Regions from separate parts of the Shewanella submarina genome, predicted to be linked through region 1. Evidence: predicted binding sites of a transcription regulator. Region 1 holds the regulator's gene; the other holds the start of a gene.
The links. The regulator LexA, encoded in region 1, represses DNA repair genes until DNA is damaged. The targets are predictions, from matches to a motif close to TACTGTATNNNNATACAGTA.

Region 1 (9,623 bases):
TGAAGGATCTGTCCATCTGTGCCGAGTAAAGGCCTCGCATCGACTCATCGATAACATTTCGGAACCAGCCAATCAGCATAAATAAGATTACACAGATGCCGGCCAGCAATACGTAACCGCCTACACCGCCACCCGTTTCCAGCTGAGATACAAAAGTGCCTGCACCCCAGGCAATTAAAAACAGACCTATCGCGCCGACAATGGGCCAGGCGCTTTGGGCCGGTACATAGTAGGCTTCATGTTTGGTTGTCATCTAGCGACTCCTTGCTCTGCATTCCCGCCGCCCAAGGTGTATCGGGCGGTGAAATCAGAATGCTTGGTTGTCTTTTGGTTATCTTGTTTCACCTGCTCACTCCCCCCTGTACTGTCCATCTGGGCAGTAATATCAAACAGGGTGTATGAGAGAGTCAGGGTGTTGATTTCTTCTGGCAGGTCGGGGTCAACATAAAAAATCAGAGGCAACTCCGCACTGGCATGGGCCATCAGGGTTTGCTGGTTAAAACAGAAGCACTCTGTTTTATTGAAATAAGCTGCCCCGGTTCCCGGAGAAACTGAGGGAATAGCCTGACCTACCATAGTGGCGCCGGTATTATTGGTTGCCAGAAACTTGGTTCTGATAAGCTCACCGGGATGAACCTGCATACGTTTGACCTCAGGCCCGAACTCCCAGGGCATTTTTCCCGGAACCATGGCCACAAACTCCACTGACACCAGACGACTGGTGTCTATCTCCATGGGCTTGTAGGTAACGGCAGTTTCATTGGTTTTGCCATTGATCCCCAGTACATCACACAGAACGTCATACAGGGGGACCAGCGCAAAACCAAAGCCGAACATGCCTACTGCACCCAGCAGCAACAAACCTATCAGCTTTCGATTTTGCGTTGACTGACTCATGATTACTTCACCTCGGGCGGCGTGCTGAAAGTATGGTAAGGAGCAGGACTTGGGACTTCCCATTCCAGACCTTCCGCGCCTTCCCAGGGCTTGGCTGCCGCTGCTTCACCGCCTCTGATGCACTTAATCACTACCGCCAGGAACAGGAGTTGCGACAGACCAAAGGCAAAGCCACCAATAGAAACAATCTGGTTGATATCGGCGAACTGCAGTGCGTAGTCAGGAATACGTCTTGGCATACCTGCCAAACCGACAAAGTGCATAGGGAAGAAGAGCACGTTCACCGAAATGAGCGAACACCAGAAGTGCCACTTGGACAGGGTGTCGTTATACATATGGCCGGTCCACTTTGGCAGCCAGTAGTAGGCGGCCGCCATAATGGAGAACACTGCACCTGATACCAGTACATAGTGGAAGTGAGCGACCACAAAGTAGGTGTCGTGATACTGGAAATCAGCAGGCGTGATAGCCAGCATCAGACCTGAGAATCCACCAATGGTGAACAGGATGATAAAGGCCAGCGAGAACAACATTGGGGTTTCGAAGGTCAAAGCACCCCGCCACATAGTGGCTACCCAGTTAAAGATTTTCACCCCTGTAGGCACTGCAATCAGCATGGTGCAGTACATAAAGAAGAGCTCTCCCGCCAGGGGCATACCTGTGGTGAACATATGGTGCGCCCAAACCAGGAAGGAGAGAATCGCAATACTGGCGGTGGCGTATACCATTGAGGAGTAGCCAAACAGCTTTTTACGACTGAATGCAGGCACAATGGAGGAGACGATCCCGAACGAAGGCAGGATCATGATGTATACCTCAGGGTGACCGAAGAACCAGAATATGTGCTGGAACATCACTGGGTCACCACCACCGGCAGCATCAAAGAAGCTGGTGGCAAAGTACTTGTCTGTCAACACCATAGTGACCACACCTGCCAGCACCGGCATCACCATAATCAACAGGAATGCGGTGATCAGCCAGGTCCATACGAACAGCGGCAGTTTCATCCAGGTCATACCCGGTGCGCGCATATTGACTATGGTAACGATGACGTTGATGGCACCCATGATGGAGCTGATACCCATGATGTGTACTGAGAACACAAACAGGGCGGTGGAGTCAGGGCCATAGGTGGTTGAAAGTGGAGCATAGAAAGTCCAACCGAAGTTAGGGCCGCCACCTTCCATAAACAGCGAACTGAGCAGGATAAAGAAGGCGAATGGCAGGATCCAGAAGCTCCAGTTATTCATCCTTGGCAGCGCCATATCGGGCGCACCAATCATCAAGGGGATCATCCAGTTGGCCAGACCGGTAAATGCCGGCATTACTGCGCCGAATACCATAATCAGGCCGTGCACTGTGGTCATCTGGTTAAAGAAGTTGGGGTCAACCAACTGCAAACCAGGCTGGAACAGCTCAGCCCTGATCACCAGTGCCATAGCACCGCCGACCAGGAACATAATGAAACTGAACCAGAGGTAAAGCGTACCGATATCTTTATGGTTGGTAGTGAGTATCCAACGCATTATGCCTTTTGGTGGCCCATCATGATGGTGATCGTCATGGGAGACCGGATCCAACGTGGCATCTGTGTCTTGTGTCGTGGTGTTCATCTATCTGTCTCCCCGTTATTTTTCAAAGTTGCTGACATCAGCAGCCTGAACTACATCGCCGGTGTCATTACCCCAGGCATTACGCTCATAGGTAACAACTGCGGCAATTTCCTGCGCTGTCAGCTGCTTGGCAAAGGCCTGCATGGCTGTGCCGGGTTTACCATTGATCACTATGTCAAGGTGGTCACCGACAGGGCCCTGAATAATCGGGCTCTTAAGCAGTCCGGGGAAGACACCGGGAAGACCGGCACCATTAGGTTGATGACAGGCGGCGCAACGAGCCATATAAACCTGTTCGCCCTGAGCCATGAGTTCATCCATGGTCAGAGTTTGTGACAGAGACGCTTCAGCCTGAGCTGCGGCTTCAGTAGCTGCCTGCTTCTGGCCTGCAATCCAGGCGTCAAATTCGGCTTCAGGCATAGCTTCTACCACAATTGGCATAAAGCCATGGTCTTTACCGCAAAGCTCGGCGCATTGACCCCGGTAGGTACCGGGCTTATCAATCTTGGTCCAGGCTTCGTTGATAAAGCCCGGGTTGGCGTCCTTTTTCACCGCAAAAGCAGGTACCCACCATGAGTGAATCACATCTTCAGAGGTCACAAGGAAGCGCACTTTCTTATTGATGGGCAACACCAGCGGCTTGTCGACTTCAAGCAGATAGTTGGCATCCTTGGGCGCCTTGTTGTCTATCTGGTCTCTGGGAGTCGACAAAATAGAGAAGAACTCAATCTCCTCGTTGAAGTATTTGTAGTGCCACTTCCATTGCGAGCCTGTCACCATCACAGTGATATCGGCATCGGAAGTGTCTTCCATGGCAATCAGGGTACTGGTGGCGGGAACCGCCATACCAACCAGGATAAGGAATGGGATCAGCGTCCAGATAATTTCAACTTTGGTGCTTTCGTGAAATTGCGCCGGAACAGCGCCTTTGGACTTACGGTGATTGAGCATGGAGTAAAACATTAATCCAAACACAATCAGACCGATGACACAGCAAATAAGTAAAATCGTCATATGCAGGTCATAGACCTGATTACTTATTTCTGTGACCCCCTGGGTCATGTTGAGCGGCAATTCCGATGCCGCCAAAGTGGGAGAAAAAATCCCCACTAATAAATACAGCCAATGCTTCAAAAGACATCTCCTCTGTATAATTGCAATCGCAACTACAAAGAAGAGTCACACAGTAAATCTCTGCTCTATGTTAACTCTTCGGTTCCCACAATAAGCAACGAGACTGCAAGTGTATTCGGTGCGGCTTTTTTGCCTTATATCACCGACTGCAAACAACACACTAATCGCTGTACGTCCGACTATTTATTCTGGCACCAACTTCTTCCGGTCAGTTTTTTTGAGGAGAGTAGTTGGGCAGAAAACTTTGCCCTTTAAATTTACATTACTTGCTGAGTAAATATTGATCAAGCTCAAGGCGCAAATGAAATTTCTTGGGTGAATATAAACAGTTAAGCCCCAGACTCGGGGCTTGGTAGGATAAGTTTGCTACTAAAGATCAGTGGAAGCTGTGCAGATTCAGGCTTGCCGGAGAGCAGTTTGTTATGCGTGGCTCATGGCTAGCATGTGAGTGAGTGTTTACATCCTCAATTAACCAACCCGTTGCACGGGCGCTTTTTGCGACCAACTGCAATCGTCTGTGATCCCTGGCATCCAGGGGTGCGGACCAGGTAATTACAGCACTGGACGTACCACTTGTCAGTGCTCTCTCCATCGCCCAAAGTGTCTCGACTTCATCGCGAGTGCGCACCAGAAGGATTCTATCCATCCGAACACCTGCCTGGGCCAGCAGACGCTTATATTCAAACTTAGGGGCGTTAATCAGAACCACCCAGCGACCCTGCTGACTCAGTTGAGCCAGTTGAGGAGCACAGGACTGCAATTCCTGCAGACCGGAATTATCACTCTGCAGAGTGTGTATTTGACCGGCCTGTGAGGCAGAGCTTGATTGCCACAATCCAGGGTGACGTGGTGCGATTCCCATTAACTTGTTCATAGCCAATCTCCGTTACGAATCACCCCAACTGCCAGGCCTTCAATTGTCAGCTGTTGGCAGGTTAAATCGACCTTGATGGGGTTGTATGCTTCATTTTCAGCGTGCAGATAAACCACATTGCCTTTTTTCTCGAAGCGTTTAACTGTGACGTCATCCTCTACACGGGCGACAACAACCTGTCCGTTACGGGCGTCCTGAACTTTATGTACTGCCAGCAGATCGCCTTCGAGAATCCCAATATCTTTCATACTGTCGCCGCGAACACGCAGTAGAAAGTCTGCTGCGGGGCGGAACATGGCTGGGTCAACCTGATAGTAGTTCTCGACATGTTGCTGGGCGAGGATAGGCTCACCTGCGGCAACCTGGCCGATTAGCGGCAGACCGGCATCATCATTTTGGGCTTCTTCATGGGGAAGGCGGATCCCCCGGGAGGTGCCTGGCATGATCTCGATATAGCCTTTCTTGGCCAGCGCCTTGAGATGTTCTTCTGCAGCATTGGCGCTGCGGAACCCCAGTGTTGAAGCAATTTCAGCACGGGTAGGTGGCATGCCGGTATCGGCAATGTTGCGTTTAATCAGCTCAAGGATTTCAGCTTGGCGCGGCGTCAGCGGTCTCATGTCAGTCCCTGTTTTTTCATACAGTACCTGTCAGTATATACAGTATTTTATACAGTGCAAGTATTGTTCAACTACTGTCTGATACTGTGCGTGGCACAACTCCTGTTATGTCTGATATTCTATGTGCAATTCAATGTGATGTAGATTGCAGCAAATAATGTCCAAACAAGACTCTTTTTGGTTGAAGTCCCTGAGATGGATTCAGGACAAACTTGTCCATACCATTACCGTGCCACAGCACCCTTTTGAGGATCTGAATCTGGATCCCGAGCGCCCTGTGGTTTATGTCCTTAAGACTGCTTCTTTCAGCGATATGAACGTGTTGCTGAATATCAGTCAGGAGTTGGGGTTACCAAATCCCAATGAACCTTTGCACCTGAAAGGTCGCACGATTCCCCGTGTGGTTTGCCTTGAAGGAGCCAAGCCCTTGTTTGGTCAAAGAGCCGGTAACGAGCCTTTCCTGGAGGCCTTTACTCAACTGCTTGAGCTGCACCGTCAGGACAGTGAGTTGGATGTTCAGCTGGTGCCTGTCAGTCTGTTTTGGGGACGGACACCGGGCAAAGATGACGACACTATGAAGGCCGCGGTGCTGGAGCGTGAAGATCCAAGCTGGCTTCGTAAGGCCCTGATGATTCTGTTCCTGGGACGACACAACTTTATTCAGTTTTCCAATGCTGTGTCTCTGCGCTATATGGCAGATGAGCATGGCACAGATCATTCCATCGCCCACAAACTGGCCCGTGTAGCCCGGGTTCACTTCCGTCGTCAGCGCAAAGTGATGACAGGACCGGCTTTGCCTAATCGCCAGAACCTATTCCATTCGCTGTTGAACTCAGAGAATGTGCAGCGCGCCATCGCAGAAGAAGCCAGTTCCAAGCAGATTTCAGAGTCTGAAGCCAAGGCCCGTGCCATTGAGTATATGGATGAGATTGCGGCTGACTACTCAGACTCTCTGGTTCGTATTGCAGAGCGCACCCTTACCTGGCTCTGGAACAAGCTGTATAAAGGGATTAACATCCGTGGCGCCGAGCAGATCCGCCAGTTACATCACGACGGTCATGAGATCGTGTATGTGCCCTGTCACCGCAGTCATATGGACTACCTGCTGCTCTCATATATCCTCTACTTCCAGGGCATGGTGCCGCCGCATATTGCTGCGGGTATCAACCTGAACTTCTGGCCTGCAGGCCCGATGTTCCGTCGTGGCGGCGCTTTCTTTATCCGTCGCAGCTTCAATGGCAACAAACTCTACACCGCTGTATTCCGCGAATACCTGGATCAGCTGTTCGCCAAAGGCTATTCAGTTGAGTATTTCACCGAAGGTGGACGTTCGCGTACCGGCCGTTTGCTTGTACCAAAAACAGGTATGTTGGCGATGACAGTCAACAGTGTGCTGCGAGGCATTGAGCGTCCGGTTACCCTGGTACCTGTCTATCTGGGCTATGACCATGTGATGGAAGTAGCGACTTACCACAAAGAGTTAAGCGGTAAGAAAAAGGAAAAAGAGTCTGTTTGGCAGGTGTTCGGAGCGATTCGTAAGCTGCGTAACTTTGGTCAGGGTTATGTCAACTTTGGCCAGCCCATTACGCTGCAGAGTTTCCTGACAGAAAATGTAGAAGATTGGCGTGAGCAGGTCAGCAAAGACCCGGAAAGCAAGCCAAGCTGGCTGACCCCAGTGGTGAATCAGTTGGCCAATCGTGTGATGACCAATATCAATGATGCTGCAGCGGCCAGTGCTGTGACTCTCAACAGTGCAGTGCTGCTGGCTGCCGAGCAGAACGCGCTGGAAAGAAGCCAGCTTGAGAAACAGTTGGATCTCTATCTGAAGCTGCTGAAAGAAGTTCCTTACACCAGCTATATGTCGGTGGTAGAGGGGGATGGCGCGTCTTTGGTTGACCAGGGACTTGAGTTGAACAAGCTGGTACAGGAAGCGGACGCGCTGGGCACTATTATCCGTCTTGATCCGGTACAGACCCTATCCATGACCTATTACCGCAACAACATTATTCACCTTTTGATTGTTCCGGCCCTGATAGCCAACTGCCTGACCCGCTATGAGCATTGCTCCCGTGAGCTGGTGCATCAGGTGGCCCGGGAGTTTTATCCTTTACTGGAAGCTGAACTCTTCATGGGCATCGAGGATCTGCCCGGCTATGTAGACCAGCTGTTGGCCCAGTTCCATGAAGAGCAACTGATCTCAGGCGAAGACACCTATACCGTCAATCAGGACAAGAGTCATATGCTGTTCCTGCTCAGCGGGCTGATCAGTGAGACCATGCAGCGTTATGCCATCATCTTTAACCTGCTGGCGGCGCGTCCGAACATAGAACGTTCCGAGCTGGAAGCTGACAGCCACCTGTTGGCGAAGCGCCTGGGTGCATTGCACGGTGTTACTGCGCCGGAGTTCTACGACAAGAAACTCTACGGCACCTTGAGTGTTCGTTTGAAAGACCTTGGATACCTAGCTGGCAAGGCTGAGCCTGAGCAAATTGACCGGGTTCGCAGTCATGCTAACAGGCTCTTGCGTTCTTCGGTACGCCAGACCATAGTCGACGCAGTTGCGGCCGAGCATTGATTCCCGGCCAATAAAAAGCGTATCTTGCTTATATACCAACGCCTGCCAACGCAGGCGTTTTTTATCGCTGATTACAATTAATAATGGAAAGAATATGGCGAATCACATGAATGCAGCCCCTGGGGGCAAATCACTGCTGGGTGGGGCGATGATTGTCGCGGGGACCACTGTTGGCGCGGGTATGTTTTCACTGCCGGTGGTGAGCGCAGGGATGTGGTTCAGCTATGGACTCATGGTGTTGCTGGGCATCTGGTTTATTATGCTGATGTCTGGACTCCTGCTGTTGGAAGCCAATCTGCACTTCGAGCCCGGTGCCAGTTTCGATACTTTGACCCGGGAAACTCTTGGACGTTTCTGGCGAATTGTCAGCGGTCTTTCTATCGCGTTTGTACTCTACATCCTGACCTACGCGTATATCAGTGGCGGCTCCTCTGTGGTAAATCACAGCCTGCAGGGATTGGATATCAGTTTGCCGCAAAGCGTCGCGGGCCTGGCGTTTGCCGGAATTCTTGCAGGGATAGTACTGATCAGCACCAAGGCGGTTGATCGCATTACCACCATAATGCTCGGTGGGATGATCATCACCTTCTTCCTGGCAATTGGTAACCTGTTGCTGGAAGTGGAACCATCCAGGTTGTTCAGCCCCAATGGTGAGCAGTCCTACGCACCCTATATTCTGGCGGCGTTACCGTTTGGTCTGGCGAGTTTTGGTTATCACGGCAATGTGCCAAGCCTGGTGAAATACTATGGCAAGGCGCCGACCACCATTATCAGAGCCATCTTTATAGGCACCTTCCTTGGACTGATTATCTATGTGTGCTGGTTGATTGCGACCATGGGGAATATCAGTCGAACCGGCTTTGTGGATATTATTTCCCAGGGCGGGAATATGGGAGTGCTGGTTGGTGCCTTGCAACAGGTTATGGCATCTGATTGGCTCGGCACTATGTTGACATTATTCGCCAACCTGGCAGTGGCTTCATCGTTTCTCGGTGTGACTCTGGGACTGTTCGATTATCTGGCGGATCTGTTTGGATTTGATGACTCATTGAGTGGCCGCGCCAAGACCGCATTGGTAACTTTTGTTCCGCCAACCTTGATGGGCGTGTTGTTCCCAAATGGCTTCCTGGTTGCCATCGGCTTCGCTGCATTGGCTGCCTGTATCTGGGCCGTGATTGTGCCAGCCTTGATGGCCTACAAAACCCGCCAGATGTATCCGGACTATCAGGGCTTTAAAGTTCCCGGCGGCACTCCTTTGATTATTCTGGTTATTGCCTTTGGCTTGGTGACCGGAGTATGTCATCTGCTGGCGATGGCGGATCTGCTGCCTGTGTATGGTTAATACCAATCAGATACAAAAAAGGCCCCGCTGGGGCCTTTTTAATATCTTATGACCATCAGGCTTTGCTGGCAGGCACCGCATCTCTGGCGGCGATAAAGCCATAGAAGATATAGCCAAACAGGGTCACTATCACGCCGTAAAACACGGCTTCCTCGCCACAGGCATACACGCCATAAATACTGTAAACCACGGCCAGTGTGCCGACGATGGAGCCAATCTTGTACTCCTTACTGCTGGCATTATTGGTTCGCAGGATAACTTCCAGACCGGTAAGCGACAGGATATAGGGTACCATATTAATAAACACAGCCAGGTTCACCAGTACGTTGAACTGTTTGACCAGAGTCGGAGATATGGTCATGACCGCAAGCACCAGCTCCAACGCCAGCATAATCATCATGCCCTTGATAGGCGCATTGTCCTTGCTGACTTCACCAAAGATCTTGGGGAACAGCTTAATGTCGGCGGCAGCCCTGGAAACCTGGGCATTGGTGAACTGCCAGCCCAACAGGGAACCAATACAGGCGATTACGGCCAGCGCGGTGATCACCAGACCCACTTCCTTGCTGAA
Region 2 (9,623 bases), on a different contig from region 1:
TGGCTGATAAGCGCCACAGATGCCTCCCAGCGAGCCACCTCACTACCGGCATGACGCATCAGATGCACCATTTGCTCAACACTGTAGTCGTACTTCAACTTCACCGGCGCTGAGAAGTTTTGCAGCAAAGAAGGAACAACCTCTGAACCCAGTCCTTCGAATACAAAGGTTTCCTGCTTCTGTTTCACATCCAGCACTTTGGAAAATACCGACGTACCGTCAGCGCCCAGCAGTTCCAGGTCGAACGGGATATGCAGAGGTTTGGCATTTTCACCTGCAACCGGGTTTTCCTGGCTGATAGTCAACTCGTATCTGCCGGCAGCGGCGTCAAAGCTGTCTGTTACTTTCACCACCGGGGTGCCCGCTTGCTCATACCATTGACGGAATTGAGCCAGGTCGACGCTGCTGGCATCCTGCATTGCAGAGACAAAGTCGTCACAGGTTACCGCCTGGCCGTCATGGCGTTCGAAGTAGAGCTTCATCCCCTTCTGGAAGCCTGCTTCTCCGAGCAAGGTATGCATCATGCGAATGACTTCGGCACCCTTGTTGTAAACAGTGACTGTATAGAAGTTGTTCATTTCAATCACGGACTGGGGACGAATTGGATGGGCCATAGGGCCAGCGTCTTCAGCAAACTGCTGGTTTTGAATCACCTTAATCGCCTGAATCCGGTTCACTGCCGGAGATCCCATATCCGCACTGAACTCCTGATCACGGAATACCGTCAGCCCCTCTTTAAGGCTTAACTGAAACCAGTCTCGACAGGTAACACGGTTACCTGTCCAGTTATGGAAATATTCGTGCCCTACCACGGATTCGATTCCATGGAAGTCATCGTCAGTGGCACTGTCGCTGTCAGCCAACACATACTTGGTGTTGAAGATGTTCAGGCCCTTATTTTCCATGGCCCCCATATTGAAGAAGTCGACCGCCACGATCATATAGATATCCAGGTCGTACTCGAGATCAAAACGTGATTCGTCCCAGGCCATGGCTTTCTTCAAGGATTCCATAGCGTGGCCAGCCTTACCCAGATTGCCCTTATCAACAAACACCTGAAGTTTGACATCGCGGCCACTGCGGGTCACAAACTTGTCTTCCAACAGATCAAAGTCACCAGCTACCAGTGCAAACAGATAGGAAGGTTTTGGGAAGGGATCTTCCCAGCAGGCAAAATGACGGCCATTGTCCAGCTCACCCTGTTCAATCAGATTGCCGTTGCTGAGCAGGAAGGGAAAAGATTTATCGGCTTCAATCCGTACCGTGTATTTAGCCAGTACGTCCGGACGATCGAGGAAGTATGTAATACGACGGAATCCTTCCGCTTCACACTGGGTGCAGTAAGCACCGTCTGACATATAAAGGCCTTCCAGGCTGGTGTTGGCCTCGGGGTCAAGCAGAGTCACTATCTCTAAATCAAATTCCAAAGGTGCCGGTGCCAGACGCAAACCACCCTCAAACAGCTCATACTCTACCACTGTGCCGTCGACCTTAACCGACTCCACCTGCATGCCATCGCCATCAAGCAGCAGTGGCGTCCCTTCATCGGCCAGTCGACGCACACGGCTTGTTGCCACCACTTTGGTCGCTTTACCCGCCAGATTAACATCCAGTGCAATAGACTCTATGGTGAAATCCGGGGCACGATAATCTTTTAAATGTTTCGCCTCAGTCTGGGACATAACAAATTCATCCTTCTTTCTATAGCTACAAAAAACGCGCCTGAGAGCGCGTTTTTTAAAATCGAATTACAACTTATTTGGCCTGAGTTTTGGCAGTCTTCTCAACGTCCACCATATCCAGGGTGATCATTGCAGTTTCGTCCAGGAATGGATCAGGTGCATCCAGTTCCTCTTCGTCAGGAATATCTTCCAGCGACTTAACAGGCTTGAATCCAGCTGCTACTCGGCGGTCATTAGTGCGTTCCAGCGCTTTCTGATCATCATCTTCACGGGACTTAACACGCTCTGACTCGACCAGTGAGATGGACTTCTCATCTTCCTGCGTCTTGTATTCAGCAATATCATCAAAGATGTAGGCAAACTCAGGGTCATGCTTGATACGTTGATCGTGCTTCTGAGCAAGTGCCGAGATAAGGCCGTTGGAAACATCACCCAATGAGGTGTACTGAGCCACAGCAACCTGATCCCACGGCAGCGCATTCTTCTCTTCAGATTCGCCATACTCGCCGGGCTTCAGCGCGCTCGGGAATGGAATATCCGGAGTAACACCTTTCAGTTGAGTACTGCCACCGTTAATGCGGTAGAACTTGGCTATGGTGTACTGCACATGGCCCAACGGCTTGTCATACATGTCATACATGCGACCCAGCCCTTTATGTTGCTGTACTGTACCCTTACCGAAAGTTGACTCACCCACAATCAGAGCTCTGTCATAATCCTGCAATGCAGCAGCAAAAATCTCAGAGGCTGAAGCGCTGTATCTGTCTACCATCACAGTCAGTGGACCATTGTAGGCAACCTTACCGTCATTATCACGGTTCTGGGTCACACGACCACTGGCATCGCGGATTTGTACAACTGGACCCATATCGATAAACAGGCCGGTCAGCAATGTTGCTTCAGTCAGAGCACCACCACCATTGCCACGCAAATCGATAATGACACCTTCAACATTGTCGGCTTTCAGTTTTTCCAGCTCTTTTTCCACATCGCGGGACAGGTTCATGTAGAAGCCGGGGATCTGAATCACACCCACTTTACGCTTGGCGTACTGCCCCTCTTCCATTTCAACAACTTTAGAAGTGGCTGCACGGTCTTCCAGGCGAACCCGGTCGCGCACTATGGTGATATCGACAGGCTCAGCGTTAGACCCACCCTTCTTGGGGAGAACCTGAAGTACCACTTTGCTGCCTTTGGGGCCCTTGATCAGTTCGACTACGTCATCAAGACGCCAGCCAATCACATCAACAACCTCTTCACCCTCCTGTCCGACACCGATAATTCTGTCTTCAGGGGATAGCTTTTCACTCTTGGCCGCCGGACCACCGGCAACCAGAGATTTGATCACAGTGTAATCTTCATCCATCTGCAGGACGGCACCAATACCCTCCAGGCTGAGATTCATCTCCATCTGGAAACGCTCGGCATTGCGGGGAGACAGATAACTGGTGTGCGGCTCAACAGTAAGGGCAAAAGCGTTCATTACGCCCTGGAACACATCTTCACTCTTGGTTTGACCAATACGCTTGATGGCATTGTTGTAGCGCTTTGACAGCACATCAACAATCTCTTCCCAGTTCTTACCTGTCATCTTCAGGTTAAGAGCGTCATATTTAACGCGCTGACGCCACAGCTCATTCAGCTCGGCTTCGTCTTTTGCCCATGGCGCATCTTCACGGTCATACACATAGGCATCACCGGCTTTATTGAAGTCCATTGGGGTGTCAAGCAAAGACAGGGCGTATACGAAACGCTCATAACGGCGCTTTTGGGCCAGGTCGTACATTTGATACGCCTTGTCCAGATTGCCGCTTTTCAGCATATCGTCAAATTGGTTTTGGAAGCTGTTGAAACCGTCTACGTCCGCTTGAGTGAACACATTCCGCCGGAAATCCAGCTGCTGCAGATAGCGATCGAAGATCTGCTCAGAGAATGCATCATTCAGATCGAATCTGTGATAATGGGAGCGGGTCAGCAAACCTGTTACCCGCTTGCTGGCCACTTTATGTTGTGGCTCCTGCGAGAGAGTGGGTAACTCGTTGATTTGAATTGCCGGGGAAATGGCCCACGCCGACATCCCGACAAACATGGTGGCAATCGACGCGGCAATAGTCAGTTTTCGCATCAACAAGTTACTCCTTTACAATATTGATTACACCAAGATGTGCTCAACTCGTACCTTGACCGTCAAACCGGTATCCAACTGTACGTGAACATCCTCTTTGTTAATGTCTACGACCTGACCTTTTACAGGGGTCATACCTAGTTTGACATTAACACGCTGGTTTTGTTTCAACTCACTCAACTGAGCCGGTACCAAGTTTTCAGCAACTGCAGGGGCTTTCTTGGCCGCTGGCTTGTCCTGACGCTTGGCTTTGGCTGGGCGCTGTTTGTTGAACTCTTTGCGTGGCTTTTGGCCCTGCTTCTTATTGGCGTTGTCTTTTTTCGCCTGCTCTGCACGTTTGGCGCGAGCACGCTCCTGACTTTCTTTCAAAGTAGCCTGAGCGTGTTCGATATGTTCGGCTTCCAGTTCACCACATGGGTTGCCATCCAGATCAACGCGCTGAGCGCCTTCTTTGATGCACTTCAGATAACGCCAGCTACTAGTATAGCGTCTCAGTGCAACTCGCAACTGGGTCTTACTGACTTTGGAATCATCAGCCAACCTTTCAGCCAAATCCTGAAACAATCCAATTTTTAGCGGCTTAGTTTCACCTTCGGCGATAAAGCACAAAGGAAATGTTTCATACAAATACGCCAGAATAGCGTTGGTGTCGGTCAACTTTTCTGTTGATTCCATCATTACTTCCACAGTTATATTGCAAGCCGGTACGCGTCAGCACTGAGGCTATCGACATTACTGCTTGTTAAGTCAAGTTTGCCAAGTGCTGTCACTTAGCGTCAAAAATCATTCTGTTACGGACTGTTTCCGAAACTCCAAGATACCTGATGCAATGGCGCAAGCCAACTCGACACACGGGGCGTCGGAATTATTCAGGCACGGCCGCATATTATAAGCCGCGCACAGGTGATTGCGACCATGAATTACATTAAAGCGGTCAATGTTTAAGCAAACAACGCAGATTCAAGGGTTTTGACCAAAGCTTCAAGCCCCTGGCGATCAATGTCATCGAATCTGTTGAACTCGGGACTATCGATATCCAAAACGGCAACCACTTCACCTTTATGACGAACCGGCACCACGATTTCCGCATTGCTGGCACTGTCACAGGCAATATGGCCTTCAAAACTGTGCACGTCGTCAATCAGTTGAGTGGTATTGGTCGCGGCGGCTGTTCCACATACCCCTCTGCCCCAGGGAATACGTGCACAGGCAACCTTTCCCTGAAAAGGCCCAAGAACCAACTGCTCTCCTTCACGGATATAAAAGCCGACCCAGTTCAGTTCCGGCAGAGCCTCATTAACCAATGCAGAAAAGTTAGCCATGGCGGCAATCATGTTGGTCTCACCCGTCAGCAGTGCTTCAGCCTGACGATTGAGAGTTTGATAGCAAACCTGTGTCATCCCTGGTGTTACCTCTATGCTTTATCTTCCGCAGCAGCCGCTTTCCTGGCTGACTTTTTCGGTGCCGCAGCAGCCGGTTTCGTGGCTACTGAGCCACCTTTGAGCAAAGATAGTAACTCATCTTTATGATTTGCCATATAAAAAGCCAATTTTTCAGATTCGCTCTCGGCAATCTCTATTTCAGCCTGCTGCAGAAAAGGGATAAGGTTATCGGCGATATCCAGCATCTTGTCATATGCATCCGCCTCCTTTTTTGAAGTAAACGTCATCTTCTCAACCCCTTCTCTGACCACGACATACTGGACCACAACAGCCATGATTCACCCCACATTAGTAAGCACTGTTTTTATATACAGTGTATAGTTGCATACTATTGGTATACCTTTCAACCCAGACTGGCAAAATGTGAATTAAATACTGATATTTAAATAAGATATTCATAGAATACCCCTACCCTGTATATTCACGGATACTCACTGATGGCCAGCAAGATTTTGTAACACTCTTGTCATCAGTACAGGTGATGCGTTCGAAATGCTGATAACTTATAATCTCGCCTTCAAAAAGACAGGAAGCTCAGGTCTGTAGATCTCACTCTCTCATGGATTCTCACAACACCACAGCCAAAGACACTCAGGTGCCGGAAGACATAGTGTTATGCCGGGCCTGCGATTTGGTCGTCAGCAAACAGCAACTCCCCCAAGAAGTCAGAGCCCTGTGTCCAAGGTGCCACACAGCTTTGTATGACACCCCCTACTGTTCAATTAACGGTATGTTGGCAATTTGTCTGGCGGCGCTCTTCCTGTATTTCCCAGCCAACCTGCTGCCGGTAATGGAGTTGCATTTCTTCGGCTCTGTGCGCACCACGACAGTAATGGGCGGAGCAACTGCGGTACTCGAGCAAGGCTACCCAGTGGTGGCCATCGCCGTGATGGTCGCCGCCGTCATTGCCCCCGGATTATTGATCCTGTCTATCCTCAGTCAAATTCTGCTAATCAAATACGCTATTGATGGCAAATGGGGGCGCAGGTTGCTAAAACTGCTGTTGACCCAGCAATCTTTACTGACTCAACTGAGCATGCTCGAGATCTACCTGATTAGTTTTCTGGTGTCCGCTTTCCAGTTGTCTGATCACGCCGACATCTATTTCAGTATTGGTACCTTCTGTTTCACTATGTTGTTCCTCTCTGTATTGTTCCTGCTGAGAGAGTACGACCTGCAGCATATGTGGAGTTTCCTGGATGAAAAATAGCCTGCAGGGCCGGGATATAGGCATATGCCAGTGCCCGGTTTGCCAAATGACCAATGATGTCAGCCTGGGGGCCTGCCCCAGATGTGGGACCCAATTGAAGTGTCGCAACTATGCCAGCCTGCAACAAAGCTGGGCACTGCTTATCACAGCCGCCGTGCTGCTGATCCCTGCAAATGTTTTCCCCATTACCATAGTGACCAGCCAGGGGAAGATAGCTTATGACACGATTTTCACCGGGATCGCACACCTGATACATCTGGATATGTTACCTATTGCCATCATCGTATTTACTGCCAGTATTGCGGTGCCCTGGGCCAAGATTATCGGACTGGCAATATACCTGACCGCCATCAGTTTCCGTATCCCCATTCCAAAGCGGGTACTGATGACCGGATACCATATTATTGAGTGGATAGGTCGATGGTCCATGCTCGACCTTTTTGTTATTTCCATTACCGTTGCTCTGGTCAATATGGGGCAATTGATGGATGCCAAGCCTGGGCCGGCAGCCACAGCGTTTGCCCTGGTTATTCTCTTCACTCAACTGGCTGCCAAAGTGTTGGATACACGTTTACTCTGGGATCGACTGGAAGCTCAAGATGACGCAAGCAGAACCGCCGAAAATCGTTAAAAAGAAACTCTTCTCCCCTATCTGGCTGTTACCAATCGTAGCACTGATCCTCGGCGGCTGGCTGGGGGTTAAAAGCCTGCGGGAACAGGGTATTGAAATTGAAATCCACTTCCCCAGTGCCACCGGGATTGATGTGGGGAAAACTCTGGTTCGTTACCAGGGCCTCAATGTGGGCAAGGTGGTCGATATCGGTCTCGACAGCTCTCTGACCGGCGTGGATGTCAAAGTGCTGATGGATTATCGTGCTGAGCCATTCCTGAAGAAGAACACCAAGTTCTGGTTGGTTACCCCTAAAGCATCTATTACCGGGGTTGAAGGTCTGGATGCGCTGTTCTCCGGAAACTATATCGCGGTTCAACCCGGTGACGGCGACTCCCAGAGCAGCTTTGTCGCCTTGCAGGAAGCGCCAGCCATACAGCCAGGAGAAACCGGTGTTGTGGTTGAACTCAAGGCGATGCAGCTCGGCTCTGTTGATGTCGGCTCCAAAGTCTTTTTCAGTCAGATCCCAGTCGGTGATGTTGTCAGCTACAAGTTGGAAGCCGATCAAAGTATTACCATTTCAGCCTTTATTAAAGAGCAGTATGCCTATCTGGTAAAAACCAATTCCCGCTTCTGGAATGTCTCCGGGATCAGCGTGGATGCATCCCTTTCCGGAGTGAAATTCCACAGCGAAAGCTTGAGCGCCATTCTGGCAGGTGGTATCGCCTTCTCATCAGATCCTGCAGCGCCACAGGCTCAGCACAACACAGCCTTCAACCTGTATGACAATAAACAGCAGGCTCTGGGTGGCCGTGACTTCCTGCTCAGTGCACAGAATGCCGATGGCATAGGTAAAGGCACTAAAATCCAGCTTCGCGGCGTGCAGATAGGTGAGATCCTCGGCACCAGCCTGTCTAACACAGGTGTAGGGTTTAACGCCCGACTGTTTAATGATTACGAGGACCTGCTCGCGGGCAGCAGCCAATTTTACCTTCAGGGAGCCGACATCTCACTGGATGGCGTCAAGCATGCCTCCAGACTGGTTACCGGTGCAGTGATTGAATTTATACCAGGCTCAGGCCCGGCGTCCGGAACATACCAGTTGCTGGAGAGTCAGCCGGAGGATAAAGGTGAACACCTGACGCTCAGAGCCTTCAGTGAAAGTAACCCCGGGGTCAGCGTTGGCGCAGCAATAAAATACAAGGCCTTTGATATCGGCACTGTCACTTCGGTATCTCTGGCCAAAGATTTCTCCGGTGTCGAATACCAGCTGGAAATCCCCGCTCAATTCAGCGCACTGCTCTCCCATGGCAGCTATTTGTATGGTCAGTCAGCGCTGGAAGTTAACGCCTCTCTTGAGGGAGTTGCAGTAAAAACCTCGGATGCCGGCACACTGCTCAAGGGCAGTTTTAATCTGGTCAGAGGCAAAGGTCGAAACCTGATGACCAACAATGACCTGCTTAAGGTCTTTCCCTCCCGGGAAGCCGCAGAGCAGGAGTTCACCGCAGCCAGCCAGCAAAAAATTACGCTGACCAGTTTGGATGGCGCTGGAGTGTCGCGCGGCTCTCCTGTCTATTACAAGAAAATGCAGGTAGGTGAAGTTGCAGATGTTAGTTGGTCTGCCTCAGAAGGGAACTTTGCGGTCAGCCTGAATATCGACGCCACCTTTAAATCTTTGCTGAATGACAGTAGCGTATTCTGGCAAAACAGTGCTGTTGAGGTGAATGCAGGGCTATCGGGAGTTGATGTCAAAGTTGCCCCACTTGCAGGAGCACTGAAAGGCAGTATTAGCCTTGGACAACTCGAAGACACGCCTGTTGCCGGAACCAAAGGAATACTCTACGCCAGTGAGCAATTGGCTATGGCCCTGGCCAAAGTGATTGAACTGACCTTCCCTGCCGATGCCGACCTAACTGCTGGCGCAGCTATCCGCTACAAAGGCTTCCAGATAGGTGAAGTTGACCATGTTTCTTTGTCTGATGATCTTGGCAGCATCAAAGCAATAGCCTGGCTTTATGGGCAATATGCAGCTGAGTTCCAGCGGGCTGACACCCAGTACCATCTGGTTAATGCTCAGGTATCTTTAGCTGGTATCAAAGCCCCTGAGACTCTGTTGACCGGTCCCTATATTTCGGCATTGCCAGGTAACTCAGTCTCTAAGTCAGATCATTTCAATGGCAAACTCCAGGCCGGACTGTACGCTGATACACCAGCTAATGCACTGAAAGTCACCTTGGTTCGCCCTGTTCTTGGATCAATTAAAGCGGGTACGCCTGTGCTTTACCGGGGGATTCACATTGGTGAAGTCAAAGGCTATGACCTGAACGCCAGCGGCCAGCAGGTACAAATCTACCTGGCGATCGAGACCAGCTTCAGCCACCTGATAAACCGCACCAGTAAATTCTGGGATTATTCAGGCATCAAAGTGGACTTTGGTTTGTTCTCCGGCGCGCAGGTTGAAACCGGCAGCGTTGAGAATATTCTGGCCGGAGGCATTGCTGTCGCGACAGAAACAGCCAATAGCCCCGACAACCGCCTGATGGACTCCCCAGTC

Region 2: a site for LexA is predicted at 5,546-5,565, ahead of ACFOE0_RS09340 (YebG family protein). Genes of this name have one in related genera too.

Annotation. Positions count from the first base shown of each region.
Region 1 is NZ_JBHRTD010000015.1:144,403-154,025, reverse strand. Features, by position in the region: gene ACFOE0_RS12480 (cytochrome c oxidase subunit 3) at 1-253, opposite strand, end outside; gene ACFOE0_RS12475 (cytochrome c oxidase assembly protein) at 250-897, opposite strand; gene ctaD (cytochrome c oxidase subunit I) at 900-2,510, opposite strand; partial or broken gene coxB (cytochrome c oxidase subunit II) at 2,538-3,644, opposite strand; gene ACFOE0_RS12460 (cell division inhibitor SulA) at 4,021-4,518, opposite strand; gene lexA (transcriptional repressor LexA) at 4,515-5,135, opposite strand; gene plsB (glycerol-3-phosphate 1-O-acyltransferase PlsB) at 5,293-7,710, shown strand; gene mtr (tryptophan permease) at 7,805-9,052, shown strand; gene potE (putrescine-ornithine antiporter) at 9,108-9,623, opposite strand, start outside.
Region 2 is NZ_JBHRTD010000012.1:81,376-90,998, forward strand. Features, by position in the region: gene pepN (aminopeptidase N) at 1-1,682, opposite strand, end outside; gene prc (carboxy terminal-processing peptidase) at 1,756-3,807, opposite strand; gene proQ (RNA chaperone ProQ) at 3,835-4,482, opposite strand; gene ACFOE0_RS09335 (GAF domain-containing protein) at 4,749-5,207, opposite strand; gene ACFOE0_RS09340 (YebG family protein) at 5,222-5,524, opposite strand; gene ACFOE0_RS09345 (paraquat-inducible protein A) at 5,809-6,459, shown strand; gene ACFOE0_RS09350 (paraquat-inducible protein A) at 6,449-7,090, shown strand; gene ACFOE0_RS09355 (PqiB family protein) at 7,059-9,623, shown strand, end outside.